DNA from 4 places in the Tardiphaga sp. genome. Region 3 is predicted to be linked to each of the others. Evidence: riboswitches for the same ligand, from Rfam matches in the RefSeq annotation. Region 3 holds a riboswitch; each other region holds the start of a gene.
What was found. A riboswitch is a leader RNA that binds a small molecule or an ion and turns the genes downstream of it on or off. The one in region 3 is predicted to bind cobalamin.

Region 1 (5,665 bases), on a different contig from region 3:
GTCATTGCCGGCGCCATCACGCCGAGCGGCCACAGTTACGCATGTCTCTGCGGTTGCTCATCGCAGGATGGCGCTGGAACGAAGCACGGCTTCAAGGCCAGCGGCGGCTGGCGGTTCGGCAATACGATCGATGGTGCGCAGGCCGAGTATGTGCTGGTGCCCGATGCCATGGTCAATCTCAGTCCGGTGCCCGACGCGTTGACGGACGAGCAGGTGCTGATGTGTCCGGACATCATGTCGACGGGATTTGCGGGCGCCGAGCGCGGCGGCATCAGGATCGGCGACACGGTGGTGGTGTTCGCTCTGGGGCCGATCGGACTCTGCGCGATCGCCGGCGCGAAGCTGATGGGCGCGACCACGATCATCGGTGTCGATACGGTGCCCGCGCGCATCGAGGTCGCCAAACGGCTCGGCGCTGATATGGTCGTCGACTTCAAGAAGGGGGATCCGGTCAAGCAGATCATGGACCTGACCGACGGCCGCGGCGTCGATGTGGCCATCGAAGCCTTGGGTACGCAAGGCACCTTCGAATCGGCACTGCGCGCGCTGCGGCCGGGCGGCACCCTGAGCAGCCTTGGCGTCTATTCGACGGATCTGCAGATTCCCCTGAGCGCCTTTTCGGCGGGCCTCGGCGACAACACGATTGTCACCAGCCTGTGCCCCGGTGGCAAGGAGCGGATGCGACGGCTGATGAACGTCGTTGCCTCCGGCCGCGCCGACCTGACGGCGCTGGTCACGCATCACTACAAACTGGACGATATCGAAAAAGCCTACGATCTGTTCGCGCACCAGCGCGATGGCGTGCTGAAGGTCGCTATCACGCCGTGAAGGTGAGGGGGCTTTAACGCGCCGCCCGGCCATGACGATGTGTGTTCGTTCCAGCCGGGCGCCATCGGTATCCGAGCCCATCACATATTGTGAAAGCTCCGGTTCCACGTCGGAGCGATCAGCACCTCGTTGATGCAGACATGCGGCGGCATGCCGGCGATGAAGGCGATGGTCTTGCCGAGATCGTCCGGCTGCAGCATCCGCGCCATCACCTCGGCGCTGGGCGGCACCGGACGATTCTTCATGATGTCGGTCGCGACTTCCCCCGGCGACAGGCAGCAGGCGCGCAGGCCGTTAATGCCTTCATCCATGTTGAACGAATGCGTCAGTGCCAGCACGGCATGTTTGGTGGCCGTATAGGCCGGTCCCGTCATCTTCGACACGATGCGCCCGGCCCATGAGGCGACATTGATGATGCAGCCGTCCTTCTGTGCCCGCATGGCCGGCAGCACCGCGCGCATGCAATACATCACGCCGTTGAGATTGATGTCGACGATCTGGTCCCAGCCGTCCTGGGTGACGTCCTCCCAGCTGCGCTTCGGCACATTGATGCCGGCGCTGTTCACCAGGAGATCGATCCGGCCGTATTTGGCGAGGATGGCCTGCGCCACCTTGTTGACGTCGTCGGCATTGCTGACATCCAGCGCCATTGCTTCCACCGGCTTGCCGCCGGCGCCGAGTTCATCGGCGACGCCCTTCAGCACATCGGCCCGGCGGCCGGAAATGACCACCGTCCAGCCGTCCGCCAGCAGCGCCTGCGCCCCCGCCTTGCCGATTCCGGTGCCGCCGCCGGTCACCCATGCGATCTTGGTCTTGCTGGTCACGATTTTCTCCCTGATCGTTTCTTGCTTCGCGATGTCCATCGTCTTGCTTCACGATGGCCAAAGTGTTCAACAATAATCGCGCCGGCGCCAGTGCCGCCAACTCATGAGCCTCATGCCGATCATGCCGACCGAGACAAAGCCGCCCATCGATCAGAACCGCCTCTGGGACGACCATATGGCGCTCGCCGCCATCACCGATCCCGACAAGCCATGGACGCGGCGATCGTTCTCGCAGCGCTTTCTCGACGGCCGCGCCTGGCTGCGCGAGCAGTATCTCGCGGCCGGCATGACGGTGCGCATGGATGCTGCCGCCAATGTGATCGCGCGGCTGGAAGGCAGCGTCGCGGGCCTGCCGCCGATCATGCTCGGCTCGCATTCCGATACGGTGCCGTCCGGCGGCCGCTTCGACGGTATCTCCGGCATCCTCACCGCGCTGGAAGCGGTGCGTGCGCTGCAGGCGTCCGGCTACAAGCCCCGGCACCCCATCGAGATCGTGGACTTTCTCGCCGAGGAGCCCAGCGAATACGGGCTCTCATGTGTCGGCAGCCGCGCCATGGTCGGCGAGCTCGATGCGAAGATGCTGACCTACACCAATGCGGCCGGCGAGACGCTGGCCGCTGCCATCAAGCGCATCGGCGGTGATCCCGCAGCGATTGCGTCGATGCAGAAACCAAAATTCGCCGGCTATCTCGAATTGCATATCGAGCAGGGCGTCGTGCTGGAAAGCAAGAAGCTCGATCTCGGTCTCGTCACCGGCATCGCCGGTATCACCCGCGTCGAGATCGTGCTGAAGGGCGCCGCCGATCACGCCGGCTCGACGCTGATGGAATATCGTAAAGACGCGAGCCTTCCCGCCGCCGAACTCGTGCTGCTGGTCGCCCAGCAGGCCAATGCGTTTGCGGCGCGCAAGCAGGGCCACTTCGTCGCCACGACGGGGATCCTCGAGATCAGCCCGAATGCCGCCAACGTCGTTCCCGGCGGCGCGCGCCTGATCCTCGATATCCGTGCGGAGAAGGCCGCGCTGGTCGATGAATTCGTGGCACTGCTCGATCGCGAGAGTCTGGCCATCGCCAGGCGTGCGAAAGTCGATCGCGAACGCTTTGCCCTGATCTCGCAGAATCCGCCGTCACCTTGCGATGATCACCTGCGCGATATCCTCGGTCGCAGCGCTGCCAAGCTCGGCTACTCCACCACGACGCTGGCCTCCGGCGCGGGTCACGACGCCGCGTTCATGTCGCATATCGGGCCGAGCGCCATGCTGTTCATTCCGTCCAGGGACGGCAAAAGCCATTGCCCCGAAGAATGGTCCGAACCCGAGCAGCTGGCGGTGGGTGCGGCGACGCTGTTCGAGGCGGTGCGGCTGCTCGACGGACAGAACGCGTAGGGGCCATATACCGTTCCTGTATTCGGATTCCGGCCGGCGCTGCATTATTGACTTCCAGAGCAGCGCCGTCCTAGATCGGGAGGACGGTTTCCCGAAAGGGGATCAAAAGGGAATGCGGTGCGGGCAGGTTCTTCTTGATGGACTGCCCTATGCCGCGGCTGCCCCCGCAACTGTAAGCGGTGAGTCTTTCGTCACATGCCACTGGGAAACTCGGTCCTGGGAAGGCGATGAAAGATATCGACCCGCGAGCCAGGAGACCTGCCGTCATACGTGGTCACACGCGAGGATGTCGGTCGGGGAGTACAGACATTGGCTTCATTGGCAGGGCGCGAGCTCCGCAATGAGACTTGGTTCGCTGTGACGTGCCACAACGTCGAACCGAGGCCGAACCATGTCTTCCGCTATCGTTGCACCCGCCATAGCCTTCACAAGGCGTAATCGCGCCTATCTCTTGTCTGCCGGCATTGTTCCTCTGATGGTCGTCGGCATCACATCGGCAACTGCACAGCAGAGTGTTCAGCTTGATACGATCAGCGTCACCGCCAGCAGGCTCCCGAACGGCATTGCCGGGACGGCCACATCGGTCATCACGGCGGAAGACATCGCGCGTTCGCCAGCTCAGACAATCCAGGAGATCATCGCGCAGACGCCCGGCGTGCAGGTTCAAAGCCTTTATGGTGGCGTGAATGGTGCCGGCACGTCGGTCGATCTGCGCGGCTTCGGCGCCTTTGCGACAGCCAACACGCTGGTGCTCATTAACGGCCGCAGGCTCAACGATATCGACCTCGCCGGCGTCGATCTGTCGTCGATTCCCAAGGATTCCATTGCGCGCATCGAGATCACCAAAGGAAACAGCGGCGCTGTGCTCTATGGCGACAATTCTGTGGGCGGTGTCATCAATATCGTCACCAAGGCTGGCTCGGCCAAGCCTTTCGCGATGCGCGTCGAGGGCGGTGGTGGTTCGTTCAATCAGCGCCTCGGCTCAATCTCGGCGGCGGCCAGTTCCGGGCCATGGTCATCGTCGTTCTATGGCAGCGGCATCACGTCCGATGGCTATCGCGACAACAACAAGCTGAACCAGATCACCGGCGTTGGTGATATCCGCTATAGCGCGCCTGATTTCAGCGCTTACCTGAATTTATCCGGCGACGATCAGCATCTCGGTCTGCCCGGTGCGCGGACGGTGGATCCATCCATTGGCCTGAATCAGCTGCTGACCGATCGCAGGGGGGCGAGCACGCCGCTGGATTATGCCGACAAGCAGGGCGCAAATGTCACGGCCGGCTTCACGAAAACATTGTGGAGCGGCGCTGAACTGATCGTCGATGGCGGTCTCCGCAACAAGGATCAGCAGGCCGGCTTCTTCGGAAGCCTTCCGCTATCGAGCTTCAACGCCAGTTATGTGGACACCAATCTTCAGACCTGGTCGCTGACGCCGCGGTTAAGCATCAAGAATGCGCTGTTCGGGCTGCCGTCGGATATCCTGACCGGCATCGATTATTACGATGCGACCTATCATTCCAGCCGCAGTCAGTTGCGCGGCGTCGCTCCGACCCATGTCTATGATCTGTCACAGCAGACGCTCGCGGCCTATTGGCAGCAGACCGTCGGTCTTCTGCCAAGCACGGATCTGTCCTATGGCGGCCGCGTCCAGCGCACCAGCGTGAATGCGCGGGATCGGTTCGATCCAAACGCGCCGGGCGCCTTCGATACGCAGGCGCTGCCGCTGAACAGCAACGAGACCCAGCATGCGCTGCATATCGGCCTTGAGCATCGCTTGAATGATATCTTTGCGGTGTTCGGCCGCGCCGCCAGCGCTCTCCGCACGCCGAATGTGGATGAACGCGTGGCGTCGGGGCCCTCGTTCGATGCCAACTTCAACCCAATCCCTGGTACATTTTCGCTGAAGACCCAGACCTCCAGGGATATCGAGGCTGGTTTCCGTATCTCGGCAGGAGCGTTCAAGGCTCAGTCCAGCATCTACGGAATGGATCTGGATAATGAAATCCAGTTCGATCCAGTGAATTTCTACAACAGAAATCTCGATCCGACCCGTCGCTACGGCTCGGAGACCAGCGCTTCGCTGCAGGCCAGCGACACGGTTCTGTTGCGCGGCGGCTTGGCGCTGACGCGCGCTGTGTTCCGTGAGGGCACCTTCGCAGGCAATGACGTGCCATTGGTATCACGCTTCACTGCCAATGCCGGCGTCACCTGGAACGTCTGGGAAAAATATGCGGTGATCGATGCGACCGTGCGCTACTGGAGCAGTCGCCGCATGGACAACGATCAGGGCAATGCTCAGCCGCTGATCCCGGCGAATGCGACGGTGGACCTCAAGTTGAGCGGCGAGTATCAGAATGTCTTCTGGTCGCTGAGTGTCAATAATCTGTTCGACGCGCAATATTACGATTACGCGGTGGCCAGCACGTTCACCCCGGGAAGGTTCAATGCCTATCCGCTGCCGGGGCGGACTTACCTTGTGAAGGCAGGCGCGACGTTCTGATGATCCATGTCAGTTCTCTCAGCGGCGTTGTGAACGTGGCGGCGTCGCTGAAGTCCTTCGATTTGCTCACGCTGCTGTCGCCCGGCGCGACAGCGCATGACTGGAGCGGGCTCGCGCCTGAGCGCC
Region 2 (5,723 bases), on a different contig from region 3:
GCCTGCGCGACATCGTCGCCGCCGGTGCGCATATTCGCAGTGCCCCAGGCCGACAGTGCGATCGCACGCGGCCATTCGCCGGCTTCCTGCCAATAGGATTCGACGAGCCGCTCTGCCGCAAGTTGCCCTATGCGCCAAGCGGACGGCGTCGGCACCGCGCGGACATCGACCGCAAAGAAATTACGTCCAGTCGGTAGCACATCAGGACGCCCGCGGGTCGGCGCGCCGGAGGGGCCAGGGCGAATGAACTGGCCATCGAGACCGCTGAGAAACGCAGCCATCTCCGCATCGCCGCTAGCATCGATCGCCGGCCGCAATCTCGCATTGATCCAGTCAAGCACCGCGGCGGAGCGCGTCCAGGCGGGATCGCAAGGCAGTTTGCCGGAGACGAGTTGCAGCGCCAGCCCTTCGATCCGTTCGACGGTGTCACCAGTGGTGCGCCACATCGCTTCGTCAACATCGGCAAGAACACCAGGGCGCGGACCGAGATAATCATCGGCCATCTCGCGGGTGAGCGGATCGAACGCGCCAAGACCGAGATCGACAGCCAAAGCACGATGCAGCGACGCATCCTGCGGCTTGATCTCCGAACGCGGCAGGCGCGCGATGGACACCAGGAGATCATTGCGCTGCGCATCCTCAGGCACGCGCCCGAAGATGTGCAGCCCGTCACGAATCTGCATTTCCTTGAGATCGCAGAGATGGGCATCGAGCGCGCGCAACGCCTCACCCGTCGGTGTGTCACGGGTGACATTAACGTCGGCATCGATCTGCTGCGCGCGTGCGAGCGACAGGATGTCCTCGGCGATCACTGCCGCACGCTTGGGATCGAGATCGGTCGCCATGGCATATTCGTCGACCAGATTCTCCAGCCGCGCCAGATCGTCGTGCAGCTCAGCCCGCGTCATCGGCGGCGTCAGATGATCGATGATCACGGCGGAGGCACGGCGTTTGGCCTGAATGCCCTCGCCGGGATCATTGACGATGAAGGGATAGAGATGCGGCAGCGGACCGAGCACGGCATCGGGCAGACAATCCGCCGACAGACCTGCGCTTTTCCCCGGGAGCCATTCGAGATTGCCGTGCTTGCCGAGATGCACCACCGCATGGGTGTCGAAGTCATGGCGCAGCCAGAGATAAAATGCGAGATAGTGATGCGGCGGCACCAGATCCGGATCGTGATAAGTGCTCTTGGGATCGATATTGTAACCGCGCGCCGGCTGCACGCCGATAGTGATATTGCCGAAACGATGCAGGCCGAGACAGAAGGCGCCATCGACCACATGCGGATCGTTCTCGGCCCTGCCCCAGCGTGTCTCGACTGCTGCCTGCACATTAGCGGGCAATGTCGCGAACGCCGCGTGATAATCGGCCGGCGACCATGTCACGCCACCGTCTCGCTCCGCGCGACCGGCAAGCGCATTGGTCGGCCCCTGCTGCAATAGCTGCATCATCGCGGCTGTGGTGCCGGGCGCATCGCCGGTGACGTATCCGGCGTTGCCCATGGCTGCGATCACATCGATGAGGCTCTGCGGCGTATCGAGGCCGACGCCATTGGCGAGACGACCGTCACGATTGGGATAGTTCGCGAGGATCAGCGCGACACGACGCTCGCTCGCGGAGGTTCGGCGCAAGCGGACCCAGGCGCGCGCCAGATCAGCGGTCGCATCGATGCGATCCTGCACCGGCTGCAATGTGGTCGGCGCAAAGCCACCATCGCTAGCGCCGCGTTCCTTGAAGGCGATGGCATTGGCGAAGATACGGCCATCGACTTCAGGTAGCACCACATGCATCGCCAGATCGCGCGGCGTGAGACCCCGGGTCGAGGCTTCCCAGCTGGCGCGCGAGATGCCGGCCTGTGCGACCTGCAGTATCGGACAGCCTGATGCCGACAACACGCCGGCATCGTCATGCGCGGTCGCTGTGGCGAAGGCTGTCGCGTTGATGATGATATCCGGCGGATAGGCTCCGAGCGCGGCACGCAGGAAAGCGGCGGAGCGCTTATCTTTCAGGCTGGTTACATAGAGGCAGACGGCATTGAGACCGCGTGCACTCAAAGACAGACGCAACGCATCGATCGCAGCGGTATCCCCACCTGCGACCAGCGCGCGATAGAAAATCACGATGGCGTTGGGCCGATCATCCGGTGTCGGTTCACCCGGCCAGAATCCGGCTGACGGCATCGGCCGTGCCGCAGGTGGCTCCTGACCATAGCCGATCAAATGCGCGGCATAGCGCAAGGCCAGCTGCGCGTTATCGACGCCACCCTCGCTGCAATAGCGCCACAGCGCGTGGGTGTCATCGCTACTGACCGTGCCACGCGCGGCCAGCTCGGCATTCCACTCCATCTCGCCGGGCAAACAGGCGAATTTGGCGCCGCGGCTCAGTGCGTCGCTGCGCAGGCTTTCGACGCCATGGGGCCAATAGCTGATGCCGCCGAGCATGCGCAGCACGACGATCTTCGCCCTGGCCAGCGTGCGCTCGACATAGAGATCGACCGACGCAGGATGACCGAGCGCCAGCATGTTGGTGAACCGCACGCTGGGGAAATCGCCTGGCAGTGTCGCATGCGCCGCATTGAATGCCGCCAGATCGCTGTCCGCCGCCGACAGCACGACGATATCGGCAGTGTCCTGCCCGAGATCGCGGGCGACGTCACCGTCGTCAATGCTGCCGGAGGTATCGAGCTTCAGATGCATGCGGGTGAACCTGCGTTACCCGGCGAGTGCCTTTCGTACCGCGTCGCCGTCGAATCCCTTCAGGCCGATCACAACGAGATGCTCGGCCTGCGCCAGATCCGGCCGCCCGAAAGCGAGCTCGACGCGGGCACCGACGGCCTGCACCACGATCGGCGCGGGCTTGTCGGCGATGCGCGCATGACCCTTCACGCGCAGCACGCCGTCGAGGCCAAGCGCGTCACTGATGCGTGCGCGCATCGCGTCGATGCTGGTGGCGGCGGCGGGTTTGACGACGATGCTGTCGAAATCATCATGGTCGTGTTCTTCCTCCTCGCCATGATGACCGGCGCGGGCCGCTATGTCGTCCTCCGCAGCCGCGTCGAGGCCGATCAGCACCGATGGCGCGAGATCGCCCTTGGAACGCACGATATTCACGCCCGGGCGCAACACGGCTTTAAGCTTGGCCTCGATCTCGGCAAGTTTCTCCGGAGCGACCAGATCGCTCTTCGAGAGCACCACGAGATCTGCGCAGGCAAGCTGATCCTCGAACACTTCCTCGATGGGATCGTCATGCTCGATGCCTTCGTCCCTGACGCGTTGCTCGGCGACAGCATCTTCGTCCAGCGTGACGCGGCCCTCAGAAAGCGCCAGCGCATCGACGACAGTGACGACGCCATCGACAGTGGCGCGGGTCTTCACTGCCGGCCATGCAAAGGCCTTCAGCAGCGGCTGCGGCAGCGCGAGCCCCGATGTCTCGATGACAATGGCATCGAGAGGCCGTTCGCGCGACAGAAGCTTGTCCATGGTCGGCACAAAGTCATCGGCCACGGTGCAGCAGATGCAGCCATTGGTGAGCTCGACGATATCGCCGGGCGCGCAGGCTTTAGCCGCGCATTCCTCAACGAGACCGCCATCGAAACCGGCATCGCCGAATTCATTGACGATCACCGCGATGCGACGGCCATCGGCCTGGGTCAGCAGCGAGCGCAGCAGCGTGGTCTTGCCGGCGCCGAGAAATCCGGTGAGCACAGTGACGGGAACGCGGGACATTCAATTCTCCTGGGAACGCTTGAGCCAGAGCGGAAGCCCGGCCGCGATGAAAGCGACATTCGGCACGGCGGCCGCGATGATCTGGTTGAGCCGGCCCTGTGCATCACGAAAGGCACGGCCGAGCGGGGTCTCCGGCACGAGACCGAGCCCGACTTCGTTGGACACGAAGACAATCGGATAGCGCGAGACATCGAGAAAGCGCACCAGACGCTTCGCTTCGATCTCCGGATCACGCTCGGCTAACATCAGGTTGGACAGCCACAGTGTCAGGCAATCCACCAGCACGACGCGCCCCACCGTGGCCTCGCGCGTCAGGGCATCGACAAGGGTCAGCGGTTCTTCCACGGTGATCCAGCCTTCGCCGCGCTGCCTGCGATGCTGCGCGATACGGACGTGCATTTCGTCATCGCCGGCCGTTGCGGTGGCCAGGTAAACCTTCGTCAAGCCGATGCCATCGACCAGCCTTTCGGCGAAAGACGACTTGCCCGAGCGCGCACCGCCCAGCACCAGTGTTGTTGTAGCGGCGGTCATTTCGGCGCACGCCCGTCTTCGGGCGACCAACGCAATGGCGGCACACGCGCAACCATGCCCTTCCGCAACACCTCGGCGCGCTCGCGCCAAGGTACGAGGCCGTAGTCGGATTTTTGATAGGAGTCGACGAAGGTCACCAGCGCCGCACTGCCACTGTCAGTCTGCAGATCACCGAACAGGAACGTGTAGCCATCCGGGCTCGTCACCGCGACCGTTGCCGGCCGCTTGCAGACGCTGAGGCATTGCACGGGACGCACCATCACTGCAGCATCGCCATCGTCGAGCGCGGCCTTCACGGCATCGAACATCTCAGGGCCTACGATCGTGCCGGTATCGGCGGCTTTGCAGCTGATGCACACGCTCACGACAACGGGGCAAGCCGGTACAGGTCGCGGCGGTTCGACCGAAATTTGTTCGCCAGAGATGTCGGCGTTGTCGTGATCCATTACATGCTCAGTTCATGCCCTCGCGGGCCTACGAGCTTTGTTGGATCGCGCCGACAGCATGGCCGTCGGTTCGCTCCCGTCCGGTGCACCCCGCCCCGACGACGCCTCCAAAGCACAGTTCGTGATGGCAGGTCTCCTGGCTCGCGAGTCAAAGCCTGCAGCCGCCTTCCCGGGAATTCCCAGTGGCACCAGCGCGGGCTCGTCGCTTACAGTTGCGGGGGCAGCGCCGGCCTCAAACCGGCTTCCCTATTCACCTTCCACGCGGAAGGACCATCGCAAAAGACGCTATCTGCCGGGTGCGCCGGGGTCAACCGCGCCGGCAAGCGACCGCCCGGACCTGTTGACCTTGCAGGCCGTCTTGCGTCAGTTAGGCCGCGAAAAGGAACCCTATGTCCGCCCATTCTCAGTCCTTGTGGCAGCCACCCGCCATTGCGCCCGTCGACCCGCAGATCGCGGCAGGCATCCGTGCCGTCATCGACGGCAAGGCCAAGCCGCCGCGATCACTGGGACGAATCGAGGATCTGGCGCTTCAGCTCGGCATGATCCGGCATCCGGGCGAACCGCGCGGCGACAGTGCCGTGCTGCTGGTATTCGCTGGGGATCACGGGCTCGTCGCCGAGGGCGTGTCGCAATATCCGTCGGCGGTGACCGTTGCGATGGTGATGACCTATCTGGCCGGCCGCGCCACAGCCAATGCTTTCGCCGCGGCCAACAATATCGGTGTGCGCGTGATCGACATCGGCGTTGCGGCCGAACTGCCGGTTCATCCGAAGCTGATCGACGCCAAGGTGCGCATGGGCACGGCCAATGCCGCGCGTGAGCCGGCGATGACTTCAGCGCAGGCGATTGATGCGCTGATGCGCGGCTACCGAATCGCCGTTGGCGAGATCAAGGCCGGCGCAGACATCCTCGCGCTTGGCGAAATGGGCATCGGCAACACCGCCTCCTCGGCATTGGTGGTTCATCGGCTCGCGCCGGCACCTCTGGATGATTGTATCGGCGTTGGTGCCGGGCAGGA
Region 3 (5,723 bases):
CAGTCATTGCCGAGACCGCCGGAATATTTCGCCAGCAGCGCATTGTCCTTCACCGACTTGAAGATGCCGTCGAGATCGTCGGCGACGGTGGTGAGGAAGCAGGACGACAGCTGCGGGCGCAGCGTGCCGGAATTGAACAGAGTCGGCGTCGAGGCCATGAAGTCGAACGACGACAGCAGATTGTAGAATTCGATGGCACGGGCTTCGCGGTCGATCTCGCGCAATGCGAGGCCCATGGCGACGCGCATGAAGAAGGCCTGCGGCAGCTCGATGCGGTTGCCCTGGACATGCAGGAAGTAGCGATCGTAGAGCGTCTGCAGGCCCAGAAACTGGAACTGGAGATCGCCTTCCGGCTTCAGCGCTGCGGCGATTCGCTTGAGGTCGAAACGCGCGAGTTCAGGATCGAGCAGTTCGGCATTGATGCCGGTCTTGATATAGGCGCCGAAATAGTCGGCGTAACGCGTGGTCATGTCAGCCTGCGATGCATGCGTCAGGCTGCCATGGACGAAGGACAGGACTTCAGTGCGCAGCTTGTCGAGCAGCAGACGGGCGCTGACGAAGGTGTAGTTCGGTTCCTGCTCCACCAGCGTGCGCGCGGCCATGATGCCGGCCAGTGCCAGCTCATCCAGCGTGATGCCGTCATAGAGATTGCGGCGGGTTTCCTCGAGCACCGGGGCGGCCTCGACGCCATCGAGGCCGGCGCAGGCCTCGTTGACGATCAGCGCCAGACGCGCCGAATCGAGCGGCGCCCGGGTGCCGTTGGCGAGCGTGACATGCAGCACCGGCGCGGTGGAGACGAGCGCAGGCTTGGCGGCCAGTTCCTCTGCGCGGGTGCGGGCGCGCTCCTCGCGATACAGCACATAAGCGCGCGCGACCTTGTGATGCTCGCTGCGCATCAGCGCCAGTTCGACCTGATCCTGCACGTCCTCGATATGGAAGGTGCGCCCTTCCCCGACACGGCGCGTCAGCGCGGCGACGACGTCGCCGGTGAGCTGCTCCACCGCTTCATGAACGCGGCGCGACGCGGCAGCGGTGTGGCCCTCGACGGCGAGGAACGCCTTGGTCATGGCCACGGAAATCTTGCTGCCGTCGAAAGGCGACACGGTGCCGTTGCGGCGGATAATCTGCATCGAGGGTTCGCGCGCGGGTGCAGCGAGCGTTTCCGGCGACCGTTGAACCGGCGGCGTATGAGCCGCATCGCGGCCGTTGGACAAGACGGAAGATGAAGTAGGCATCGGCAAGACCCCGTGTGATGCATCAAGCAATGGGGGCTGGGGCCGAAAGGACGCTGCAAAATACACGGCGGACATCCCGCCGGCATTGCCTGCAAGCGACCGCTGGGACACCCCGCCCATGGACGTTCTGGTGTCGCGGCAGGTCTCCTGGCTCGCAGATTCAAGCGCTTGTTTCTGTCTTCCCAATGCCGACAGGGCATCAGTGACTTCAGACGAAACAAACTCTCTGCTTACAGTTGCGGGGGCAGCGCCGGAATTGGACGCGAAAACAACGTCTTCACCGGCTTCCCTCTTAGCCACCAAGTCTTGCGACAAGGCGGACCGTGACATCTACATTTGGTGTGACCCGTGGCAGAGTGTCAAGCGGACAAATTCATGACGGCTGTTGGTCCCGTGGACAACTGCTTGCCCTGGCAGGATCCGCGGCATCGGTGGCGGTCTCTGCACGATGCGATTCGTTGTCCGGAAGCGCTGTGAAGCGCAGAACACGATCATCAACCAATGGAGGATGCCATGCGCAACCTGATAACGACCACCGAGAGGATGAACTTCAATACTATCGTCGAGCGCCCGGGTGTGCCCGCGGCGTTCGAGACAACGGAGCAGATTGCCCGTCGCCGCCTCGACGAGATGCTGAACGAGGCGCTGATGGACAGTTTTCCGGCCAGCGATCCAATCTCCTCTTTGCAGCTCGCCTGAGCGGATCAGACCGCGCGAAAGCTGGCCCGGTACTGGCTGGGGGTCAGGCCCAGCCGTCGCACAAAGACCTGACGCATGTGTTCGGCGGTGGTGAAGCCGCATTCATAGGCCACCATCTTCAGCGGCAGATCGCTGCCTTCGAGGCGGTTACGCGCCGTGTCGATCCTGGCGCCCTCAACGAAATCTGCGGGCGTCATCTTCGTTTCCTGCTTAAATACCCGCGCGAAAGTTCGCGCGCTCATGCCCGCCACATCCGCAAGTTCATCCACGCTGTGCGCGTCACGCAAATGAGCCATCACATGGGCATGGACGCGCGCGATTGGTGAACCCGGCTCGGCCGGCGGCACCAGATAGGGACTGAATTGCGACTGGCCGCCCTGCCGCTGCGCCACCACGACCAGACGCTTGGCCACGGCCAGCGCAACATCGGCACCATGATCTTCCTGAACCAGTGCGAGACCGAGATCGATGCCTGCGGTGACGCCGGCCGATGTCACGAGCGCGCCATCGCGGCTATAGATGCGATCGAACTCCACATGCGCCTTGGGGAAACGCAGCGCCAATAGCGGCGCATTCTGCCAGTGCGTCGTCACCGTCTTGCCGTCGAGCAGACCTGCATGGCCGAGCGCGAATGCACCGGTGCACACCGAGCCGTAACGCTCCGCATGGAGTGCTGCGCTGGCCAGCCACTCGGTGAGCTGCGGATCGGCCTCCGCCGACGGCAGACCTGGCCCGCCGGCAACCAGAACCAGATCCCAGGGCTTCTTCGCGTCGCTGAACGCCAGATCGGCGGATATCCGCAAACCGTTCGATGCACGGAGCGGCGTGCAGTCTGCTGCAACAAGCGTGATGTCGTAGCCGTCGCTCGGCGCGACGAAGCCATTGGCCTCCATGAACACATCAAGCGGACCGGCCACGTCCAGCGACTGGACACCCGGAAAGATCGCAAGCGCAACGGACTTCATGGTGATGCTTCATTCCATCGATGGCAGTAAACCCAGACGCCGAAGAATAGATAGTCGCGTTCCGGCAGGAAATCAGGGATGAATGGCAGTTTTACAGGGCGTTGCGCGATTGCGAGAACACCGCCCTCGGACGACAACGGATGCATCACAACGACAGTGCAAGGAGCATCCCATGAGCAAGACGATTGCCGGCATTAAAGTGCCGGACAGCGCCCTCGCCCGCCAGGTCGATCAACTGGTGCGCGATACGGAAAGTGAGCTTTTGTATCACCACTCCAATCGCGTTTTCCTGTTCGGCGCGCTCGCGGGGCAGCGCAAGGGTCTCAAGGTCGATTCCGAGTTACTCTATGTGGGCGCCATGTTTCACGACATGGGCCTGCAGGCGCCCTGTGCGAGCAAGGAGGAGCGTTTCGAGGTCGATGGCGCGAATGCTGCCGCAGACTTCCTGCGCAGCCACCATATCGATGAACGCGATATCGACGATGTCTGGGACGCCATCGCGCTTCACACGACGCCGGGCATTCCCAAGCACAAGCGCCCCGTCGTGGCGCTGGTGACGGCGGGTGTCGAGATGGATGTACTTGGTCTGGACTACGATGCATTCACGGCACATCAGCGCCACGAAGTGTGTGCCTGCCATCCGCGCGGCCATGACTTCAAGAACGGGATCATCGATGCGTTCGCTGCAGGGACGATCCACAAGCCGGAGACCACCTTCGGCAACGTCAAGGCTGACGTGCTCGAACTTCGCGACCCCAGCTACAAGCGCGTTAATTTCTGCAGCGTCATCCTGAACTCGGCGTGGAGCGAATAGAGCTTCGGATTCGCATGGCGATCAACGCTGCCACCAGCAGCGTTGCGCCGAAGCCAGTGGGGCCGCCCAGGAATGGATAAGCAATCAACAGCGCCGCGGCGGCGCCGAGGATCGGCAGTTCGTGGCGCTGAAAGCCTTCGGAGAGACCGATACGCGCGAGAAAGCCGACGGCAATTGCAAGCACCATGACGTCGTACAGAAACAGATACGGCGTCGTCAGCAAGGCGCCGACCGCCAGCGCGGCTGCTTTCAATTCGTATCGCACACTGCTTCGCCACAACGGGACGAGCACCGCCACGACGGCGCCGATCATGATCCACTGAAACGTCCATGCCAGCGGCTCGCTGCCGTCAAAATAGCGCACCAGGGCGAAGATGCTCTGCATCTTGCCCCACGGCGCGCGGCCTTCGGTGAGAAAGGCCTGCGAGAACATCGGCATCCAGTGAATAAAGGCTTGCCAGCTCTCCGTGCCGAACGCGAGCCACGACACCGCGGCCAGCAGCACGGTCGTGATGCCTGCAATGACAAACGCCTTCCATTGTGATGCCGCGATCAACATCAGCGGAAACAGCAAACCATATTGCGGCTTGTAGCTGAGCAGCCCCAGACAGATGCCCGACAGGATCGGTCGGGTGGGCAATAGCACCAGCATGCCGCCGATGAGCGCCGCCGTCAGAAATCCATTCTGCCCGACCAGCGCGTTGGTCATGACAACCGGAAAAGCCGCTGCCAACACCAATCCGAAGGGGCGACCGACGATCGCGCGCATCGCAATCAGATAAGGAATGAAGCTGACTGCAGCCCAGCCGGCAAAGGCCACGGCATAAGGCAGCTTCGCGAGTAATGCCGCGATGAACAGGAATGGCGGCGGATAGTGCCAGGCAAAATTGCCCGGATAGGTCTGGCCGAGGACGGCGATCTGGATCTTCTTCTGAATGTCCCAGTCATAGGCCCATGCCGGATGCCCATCGAGCACCAGTCGGCCGGCGGACCAGACGTTGATGAAGTCCGTCGGGGAGCCGAGGTCGCCCTCATAGATCCAGCCGCGGCCGTAAAAGGTCGGGAAGAAGGCGAGATGCAGCATCGTCAGGATGGTGCAGACAATCAGCAGCGCCGGCGGAATGAGGCCGCGCCCGGGTGTCGAAGTCATCGTGAGCGGCACTGCCATGGGGTCCCCAATGCGCATCAAAGGCGCTGGCGGACAGTGCCGGGGGAAGTTTGAGGAAGGTTTAAGTGGACCGTAAGCCGACCGGAGCGCAGCGCAATCGGAGCTACAGACAACAAAAAACGCGGCCTTTCGGCCGCGTTTTGCATGTCTGAGTACGAGGCCTTTACGCCTGCGGCTGCGGCTCCAGGCCACCGTCCGGACGCGACCGCGGCTTGCCGGCGGGCGGCACGGCCGAGGTACGCGGGCCCGAGGGCTCCAGCACCGACTCGCGGTTCGGCTTCTTACCGTTCAGGAGATCAGTGATCTCATCACCGGACAGGGTCTCGAATTCGAGCAGGCCCTTGGCGAGGGCTTCCAGATCGGCACGCTTCTCGGTGAGGATCTTGGTCGCCTCGTCATAACCTTCCGCCACCAGACGCTTCACTTCGGAGTCGATCTTCTGCGCGGTCGATTCCGAGACGTTCTGCTGGCGGTTGACCTGCATGCCGAGGAACACTTCGTCATTGTTCTCGCCATAGGACACCGTGCCGAGTTCTTCCGACAGGCCCCAGCGCGTGACCATCATGCGCGCCAGGCGCGTGGCCTGCTCGATGTCGGACGACGCACCGGAGGTGACCTTGTTGCGGCCGAAGACCAGCTCTTCAGCAACGCGACCGCCCATCATGATGGCGAGGCGCGAGGTCATCTGCTCCAGCGACATCGACATCTTGTCGCGCTCCGGCAGCTGCATGACCATGCCGAGCGCGCGGCCGCGCGGAATGATGGTTGCCTTGTGGATCGGGTCGGTGGCGACGACGTTGAGGCCGACGATGGCGTGGCCGCCTTCGTGATAGGCGGTCAGC
Region 4 (5,723 bases), on a different contig from region 3:
ATCCGATTCGTGCCATAGATGGCGCAAATCGCGTCCAGGGATGAAACCACCATGCCAGCACCCAAACCGCCTGCTTTCGAAACGCTGAGTCTGCATGCCGGCCAGCATCCGGACGCAATCACCGGCGCGCGCGCCGTGCCGATCTACCAGACCACATCCTATGTGTTTCAAGATTCGGACCACGCCGCTGCACTGTTCAATCTCGAACGTGCCGGCCACATCTATACGCGTATTTCCAACCCCACGACGGCCGTGCTGGAAGAGCGCCTCGCCGCGCTCGAAAACGGCGTCGGCGCCGTGTGCACTGCATCGGGCATGGCGGCGCTGCATCTCGCCATTGCCACGCTGCTCAATGCCGGCGACCACATCGTGGCGTCGTCCTCGCTCTATGGCGGCACCATCAATCTGCTGGCACATACGCTGCCGCGCTTCGGCATTACCACGACATTCGTCAAACCGCGCGATCTCGCTGCGTTCAAGGCCGCGATCAAGCCGAACACAAAACTGGTGATCGGCGAGACCATCGGCAATCCCGGTCTCGAAGTGCTGGATATTCCCGCCGTCGCCGACATCGCCCATGCCGCAAAAATTCCGCTGCTGATCGACAACACCTTTGCCACGCCGTTCCTGTCGCGGCCGATCGAACTTGGCGCCGACATCGTGATGAATTCCGCCACCAAATGGATCGGCGGCCACGGCATTGCCATCGGCGGCGTCATCGTCGACGGCGGCCGTTTCGACTGGCACGCCTCCGGCAAATTCCCCGTTCTGACCGAACCCTATGCCGGCTATCACGGCATCGTCTTCGACGAGCAGTTCGGCAATGCCGCCTTCATCATGCGTGCCCGCACCGAAGGCCTGCGCGATTTTGGCGCGTGTCTCTCGCCGACCAACGCGTTCCAGCTGCTGCAAGGCGTGGAGACGCTCGGCATTCGCATGGAGCGCCATATGGCCAATACACATGCGGTGCTGGCAGCGCTCACGGCAAACAAGGCGGTCGACTGGGTGCTGCATCCGTCGCTGGAGAATCATCCGGACTATCAGCTGGCGAAACGCCTGCTGCCGCGCGGCGCCGGCTCTATCGTTTCCTTCGGCATCAAGGGCGGCCGCAATGCCGGCCGCAAGTTCATCGAGGCGCTGAAGCTGACCAGCCATCTCGCCAATGTCGGCGACGCCAAGACGCTGGTCATTCATCCCGGAAGCACCACGCATCAGCAGATGGACGCCGAGCAGCTCAAGGCCGCCGGCATCGGCGAAGAGCTGATCCGCCTCTCCGTCGGCATCGAAGCTGCCGATGACATCATCGATGACCTCGCGCAGGCGCTGCGCATCTCGCAGAAGGGCTGAGCGATGCAACTCACCGTCAACGGTCACGAGACCTATGTCGCCAATGGCGGCCGCACGTTCGATCCAACCCTGCCCGTCGTCGTCATGATCCACGGCGCCGGCTTCGATCACTCGACCTGGGCGCTGCATACGCGCTGGTTCGCGCATCACGGTTTCGCGGTGCTCGCGCCCGATCTGCCAGGCCATGGCCGCTCGAAAGGTGAAGCGCTCACTACCATCGGCGATCTCGCCGACTGGACTGCTGCACTGATCGATGCGTCCGGCGCAAAGACGGCACGGCTGATCGGCCATTCCATGGGCTCGCTGATCGCATTGGAGACCGCGGCGCGGCATCCGGGCAAGATCACACGCCTCGATCTGATGGGCACAGCAGGAACGATGACCGTCGGCCCGGATCTGTTGAAGGACGCCGAAGCCAATCAGCATTCCGCCATCGACATGGTGTCGATCTGGGGGCTCGGCTTTCGCGCCGAACTCGGCGGCAGCCTCGCGCCGGGGTTGTGGATGCACAGCGGCGCGCAGCGCGTGCTTGAGGCGACGAAGCCCGGCGTATTGTTCGCAGACCTCAACGCCTGCAATACATACCAGAATGCGCTGACTGCGGCGGGCCAGCTCGATATCCCCGTGACGCTCATCCTCGGCGAGCGTGACATGATGACTCCCGCCAAGGCCGGCAAGACCCTGGCCGCCGCATTGAAAAACGCCCGCACGGTGATTCTGCCCGGCACCGGCCACATGATGATGGTCGAGCGCCCCGACGACGTGCTCGCCGCGCTACAGCACGAGCAATAGCGTCCGCCACGCGGCGATGGCTGTTGCACCGCGCGGCGTGCTGTGCTTCCTGTCTGTCGTTATCGGTGCCTCCGCGAGGAGGTGAAACGGGAATGCGGTGCGGGGAGTTATCCCCTATGCCGCGGCTGCCCCCGCAACTGTAAGCGGCCATTCCGGGTCCACAAAGCCACTGAATTTGCATCGCAGATTCGGGAAGGCGGACCGGGAGACCACCGCGAGCCAGGAGACCGGCCGGTAACGAGTTTCACACTCGTTCGACGGTGGGTCGACGGAAGGGGTTAAATGGCTATCCGGAATTTGGCTGCAGGTACTGCAGCCGTTATTGTTCTGTCTTGCTCTCACGCTGCGCATGCGCAGTCCAGTGCCGAGCAGCTCTCCGAAATCGTGGTGACGGCGGACAGAGCGCCCGAACAACTCAATCGCACCGGCAGTTCGATCGGCGTCGTCTCAGGCGAGACCATTGCGACCAGCAATCCCGGTTCGCTGGTCGATGCGCTGCGCACCGTGCCAGGTCTCGATATCAGCGAAAACGGCGGCCCCGGCGGCACCGCGAATGTGCGCCTGCGCGGCGGCAATACTGGCCAGACGCTGGTGATGATCGACGGTATCCGTATCAACGATCCCACCGCGGCGAGCGGCGATTATGATTTCGCAATGTTTGCCCCAAGTTCGATCGATCGTATCGAAGTGCTGAAGGGGCCACAGAGCGCGCTGTACGGCTCCGACGCCATGACCGGCGTCATCAACATTATCACCAAAAAGGGCTCCGGCCCGGCGCAATTCAACATCCGCACCGAGGGCGGAAGTTATGGCACCGCCTCGACCAGCGGATCGCTGACCGGCTCGCAGGGACCATGGTCCTATGCCTTTACCGGCAGCGGTCAACACAGCAACGGCTTCTCGCGCTTCGGCTATCGTATTCCGGCGTTGGAGGCGAAGTATCCCAATCTCGAACGCGACGGATTTGATCGCGTCGGCGGCTCGGCCCGGATTGGATATGATGTCGGCGACGTGAAGCTGGAAGCCGGTATCCTGTCATCTTTTACGCGGTCCGCTTACGATGGCACTTACAGCGCGACGTCGAAGAGCCCACAGTTTCCCGACACGCCCAACAGCGCCACACGTCAGCTTGACCAGGTATGGGGGAAAGCGACGTTCGACACGCTCGGCGGCGTACTGAACCACCAGATCAATGTTTTCGAAACTCATATCGAACGCACCTTCAACGAAACGACCTACACCACCAACACTCTGCCCGCGAATACAAAGGTCGTTTACTCGCAGTATCTCGCCAATAGCGTCGGCGCCGAATATCAAGGGACGCTGAAGCTGGGGCCACTGGGTTCACTGGTATATGGCACCAAGACACAGCACGAGACCGCGGACATCTCGCAGGCCGGTATTCAGCCGGCCAGTCCTCTAACGCCGCAACTGGGTAAAGCGCAGGATACGAATGCCCTGTTCGCGCTCTGGCAGTTGCCTATCGGCGAACGATTGAGCGTCACCTTGGGCGGCCGCGTTGACGACGTCGTGGACGTGGCGCGGTTCGAAACGTGGCGAGCGACAGCCGCTTACAACATCGCAGAGACGGGTACAAAGTTTCATGTCAGCGCCGGCACCGGCGCCAAGGCGCCGACGCTGTATCAACTCTACTCACCCGACAATGGTACTCGCACGCTCGTGCCGGAAGAGAGTTTTGGCTACGATGCAGGCATTGATCAGAGCTTCCTGAACGGTCGTGTGGTAATGTCCGTAACAGGATTCTCCAACACCTTCAGTAATCTCATTAACTTCGTCTCCCCCTCGGCAGCCACCCCTTGTACCGGCACACAGAGCGGTTGCTACGTCAACGTTGCCCGCGCGGAGACCAGCGGCCTCGAGGTCGGATCGACCATCGACATCCTGCCAGGACTGCTGAAGTTCAACGCAGCCTACACCTACCTCCACGCCATCGACCTTTCGAACGGCGCGATCCTGGCACGTCGTCCCAAGAACTTCGCCCGCTTCGCACTCACGATCACGCCCACCGACAAGTGGATGATCGAGCCGCGCGTCACGACGGTGTCGAAGCGCTTCAGCAGTGCCAATCAGGTCGGTCAGGTCGATGCCTATACCCGCGTCGACCTCTATACCGAGTACAAGATCGATGCGAACTGGAAGGTCTTTGCCCGCGGCGAGAACATCCTGAATGAGCACTATCAGGAAGTGCTGAACTTCGGCACCACAGGACCTGCGGCTTACGCAGGCTTCAACGCCACATGGTGAGCATAGCGCCAGCAGCACGCCGCCGGACGGTCGCGACCATCGCGCTGGTCGGTCTCGTGACACTGCTGGCATTGGGCTCGCTTGGCACAGGGCCGGTGAAGCTTTCGCCGCTGACGGTGCTCGATGCATTGTTCGGCGGCGGCAGCGACGTGCAGCAGATCATCGTGCGCGAAATCCGCCTGCCCCGCGCGATCCTCGCGCTGGCCATCGGCGCGATTCTCGGTCTGTCCGGCGCGGCGCTGCAGGGTTTGTTGCGCAATCCCCTCGCCTCGCCGTCGCTGTTCGGCGCGCCGCAATCGGCAGCCTTCGGCGCGGTGCTGATGATTTCGCTCGGTTTGGCTGATGTGCGCTCATGGGCGTTACCTGTTGCCGGCATTACGATGGCATTCCTCTCGGTCTTCATGCTGCTCGGCATCGCCGGCCGCAATGCGGGCCTGTTGCTGCTGATCCTTGCGGGCCTTGCGATCTCCAGTCTCGCAGGGGCCGCGACGGCGCTGGTGATGAACCTGTCGCCCAATCCCTTCGCGGCGCTTGAGATTGCTTTCTGGCTGCTCGGCTCGCTGGAAGACCGCAGCTTCCGTCATGTCACGCTGGCGCTTCCATTCATTGTAGCTGGCGCCATTATCCTGATGAGCCAGCGCTCGGCCTTCCGTGCACTGAGCCTCGGCGAAGAGACCGCACAGAGCCTCGGCGTCAATGTCAGCCGCCTTCGGCTGTTAGTAATCCTCGGCGTCGCGCTCGGCGTTGGCGGTGCGGTCGCGGTCACTGGCACGATCGGTTTCATCGGCCTCATCGCACCGCATCTGATGCGTCCGATTATCGGACACGATCCCGCACGGCTGTTGATCCCGAGCGCGCTGACCGGCTCTGGGCTGCTGCTCGCGGCGGATATCGCTGTGCGCCTCATTCCTTCCACCAGCGACATCAAGGTCGGCGTGCTGACCTCGATCATCGGTGTGCCGTTCTTCCTCTATCTCATCATGCGCGAGCGTCGCGCTCTGGGCGGAGGCGTCGCATGACCGATCAGACGCTGCTGACCGCGAGCCATCTGAGCGTCACACTGTCAGGCCGCCCCGTGCTGCACGACGTCGCGTTCTCGTTGAGTCCCCAACATCTTGTCGCTCTGGTCGGCCCGAATGGCGCCGGCAAGACGACGCTGCTGCGCGCGCTGGCGGGCCTGCAACTCTCGACGGGCGCAATTCATATAGCCGGCGATGCGCTGGCGTCCCTGCCGCTGCGTGAGCGCGCAAAACGCTTCGGCTATCTGCCGCAAGGCCATGTCGTGCATTGGCCCCTCGACGTGAAGGACGTCGTCGCCC

Region 1: another riboswitch for cobalamin. It lies ahead of ACEK02_RS31590 (TonB-dependent receptor); the one in region 3 lies ahead of ACEK02_RS10255 (ribonucleoside-diphosphate reductase subunit alpha).
Region 2: another riboswitch for cobalamin. It lies ahead of ACEK02_RS31570 (DUF1636 family protein); the one in region 3 lies ahead of ACEK02_RS10255 (ribonucleoside-diphosphate reductase subunit alpha).
Region 4: another riboswitch for cobalamin. It lies ahead of ACEK02_RS31515 (TonB-dependent receptor plug domain-containing protein); the one in region 3 lies ahead of ACEK02_RS10255 (ribonucleoside-diphosphate reductase subunit alpha).

Annotation. Positions count from the first base shown of each region.
Region 1 covers NZ_JBGMOE010000227.1:20,311-25,975, reverse strand. Annotated here, with positions in the region: gene ACEK02_RS31605 (NAD(P)-dependent alcohol dehydrogenase) at 1-828, shown strand, start outside; gene ACEK02_RS31600 (SDR family oxidoreductase) at 909-1,652, opposite strand; gene ACEK02_RS31595 (Zn-dependent hydrolase) at 1,765-3,036, shown strand; cobalamin riboswitch at 3,104-3,317, shown strand; gene ACEK02_RS31590 (TonB-dependent receptor) at 3,512-5,539, shown strand; gene ACEK02_RS31585 (tyrosine phosphatase family protein) at 5,539-5,665, shown strand, end outside.
Region 2 covers NZ_JBGMOE010000227.1:13,018-18,740, forward strand. Annotated here, with positions in the region: gene cobN (cobaltochelatase subunit CobN) at 1-2,699, opposite strand, end outside; gene cobW (cobalamin biosynthesis protein CobW) at 2,715-3,728, opposite strand; gene cobU (bifunctional adenosylcobinamide kinase/adenosylcobinamide-phosphate guanylyltransferase) at 3,729-4,259, opposite strand; gene ACEK02_RS31570 (DUF1636 family protein) at 4,256-4,705, opposite strand; cobalamin riboswitch at 4,814-4,995, opposite strand; gene cobT (nicotinate-nucleotide--dimethylbenzimidazole phosphoribosyltransferase) at 5,095-5,723, shown strand, end outside.
Region 3 covers NZ_JBGMOE010000062.1:99,160-104,882, reverse strand. Annotated here, with positions in the region: gene ACEK02_RS10255 (ribonucleoside-diphosphate reductase subunit alpha) at 1-1,235, opposite strand, end outside; cobalamin riboswitch at 1,355-1,576, opposite strand; gene ACEK02_RS10250 (hypothetical protein) at 1,737-1,934, shown strand; gene ACEK02_RS10245 (GlxA family transcriptional regulator) at 1,940-2,905, opposite strand; gene ACEK02_RS10240 (HD domain-containing protein) at 3,072-3,713, shown strand; gene ACEK02_RS10235 (glycosyltransferase family 87 protein) at 3,685-4,881, opposite strand; gene ftsH (ATP-dependent zinc metalloprotease FtsH) at 5,045-5,723, opposite strand, start outside.
Region 4 covers NZ_JBGMOE010000227.1:807-6,529, forward strand. Annotated here, with positions in the region: gene ACEK02_RS31505 (O-acetylhomoserine aminocarboxypropyltransferase) at 52-1,347, shown strand; gene ACEK02_RS31510 (alpha/beta fold hydrolase) at 1,351-2,139, shown strand; cobalamin riboswitch at 2,186-2,390, shown strand; gene ACEK02_RS31515 (TonB-dependent receptor plug domain-containing protein) at 2,422-4,404, shown strand; gene ACEK02_RS31520 (FecCD family ABC transporter permease) at 4,398-5,423, shown strand; gene ACEK02_RS31525 (ABC transporter ATP-binding protein) at 5,420-5,723, shown strand, end outside.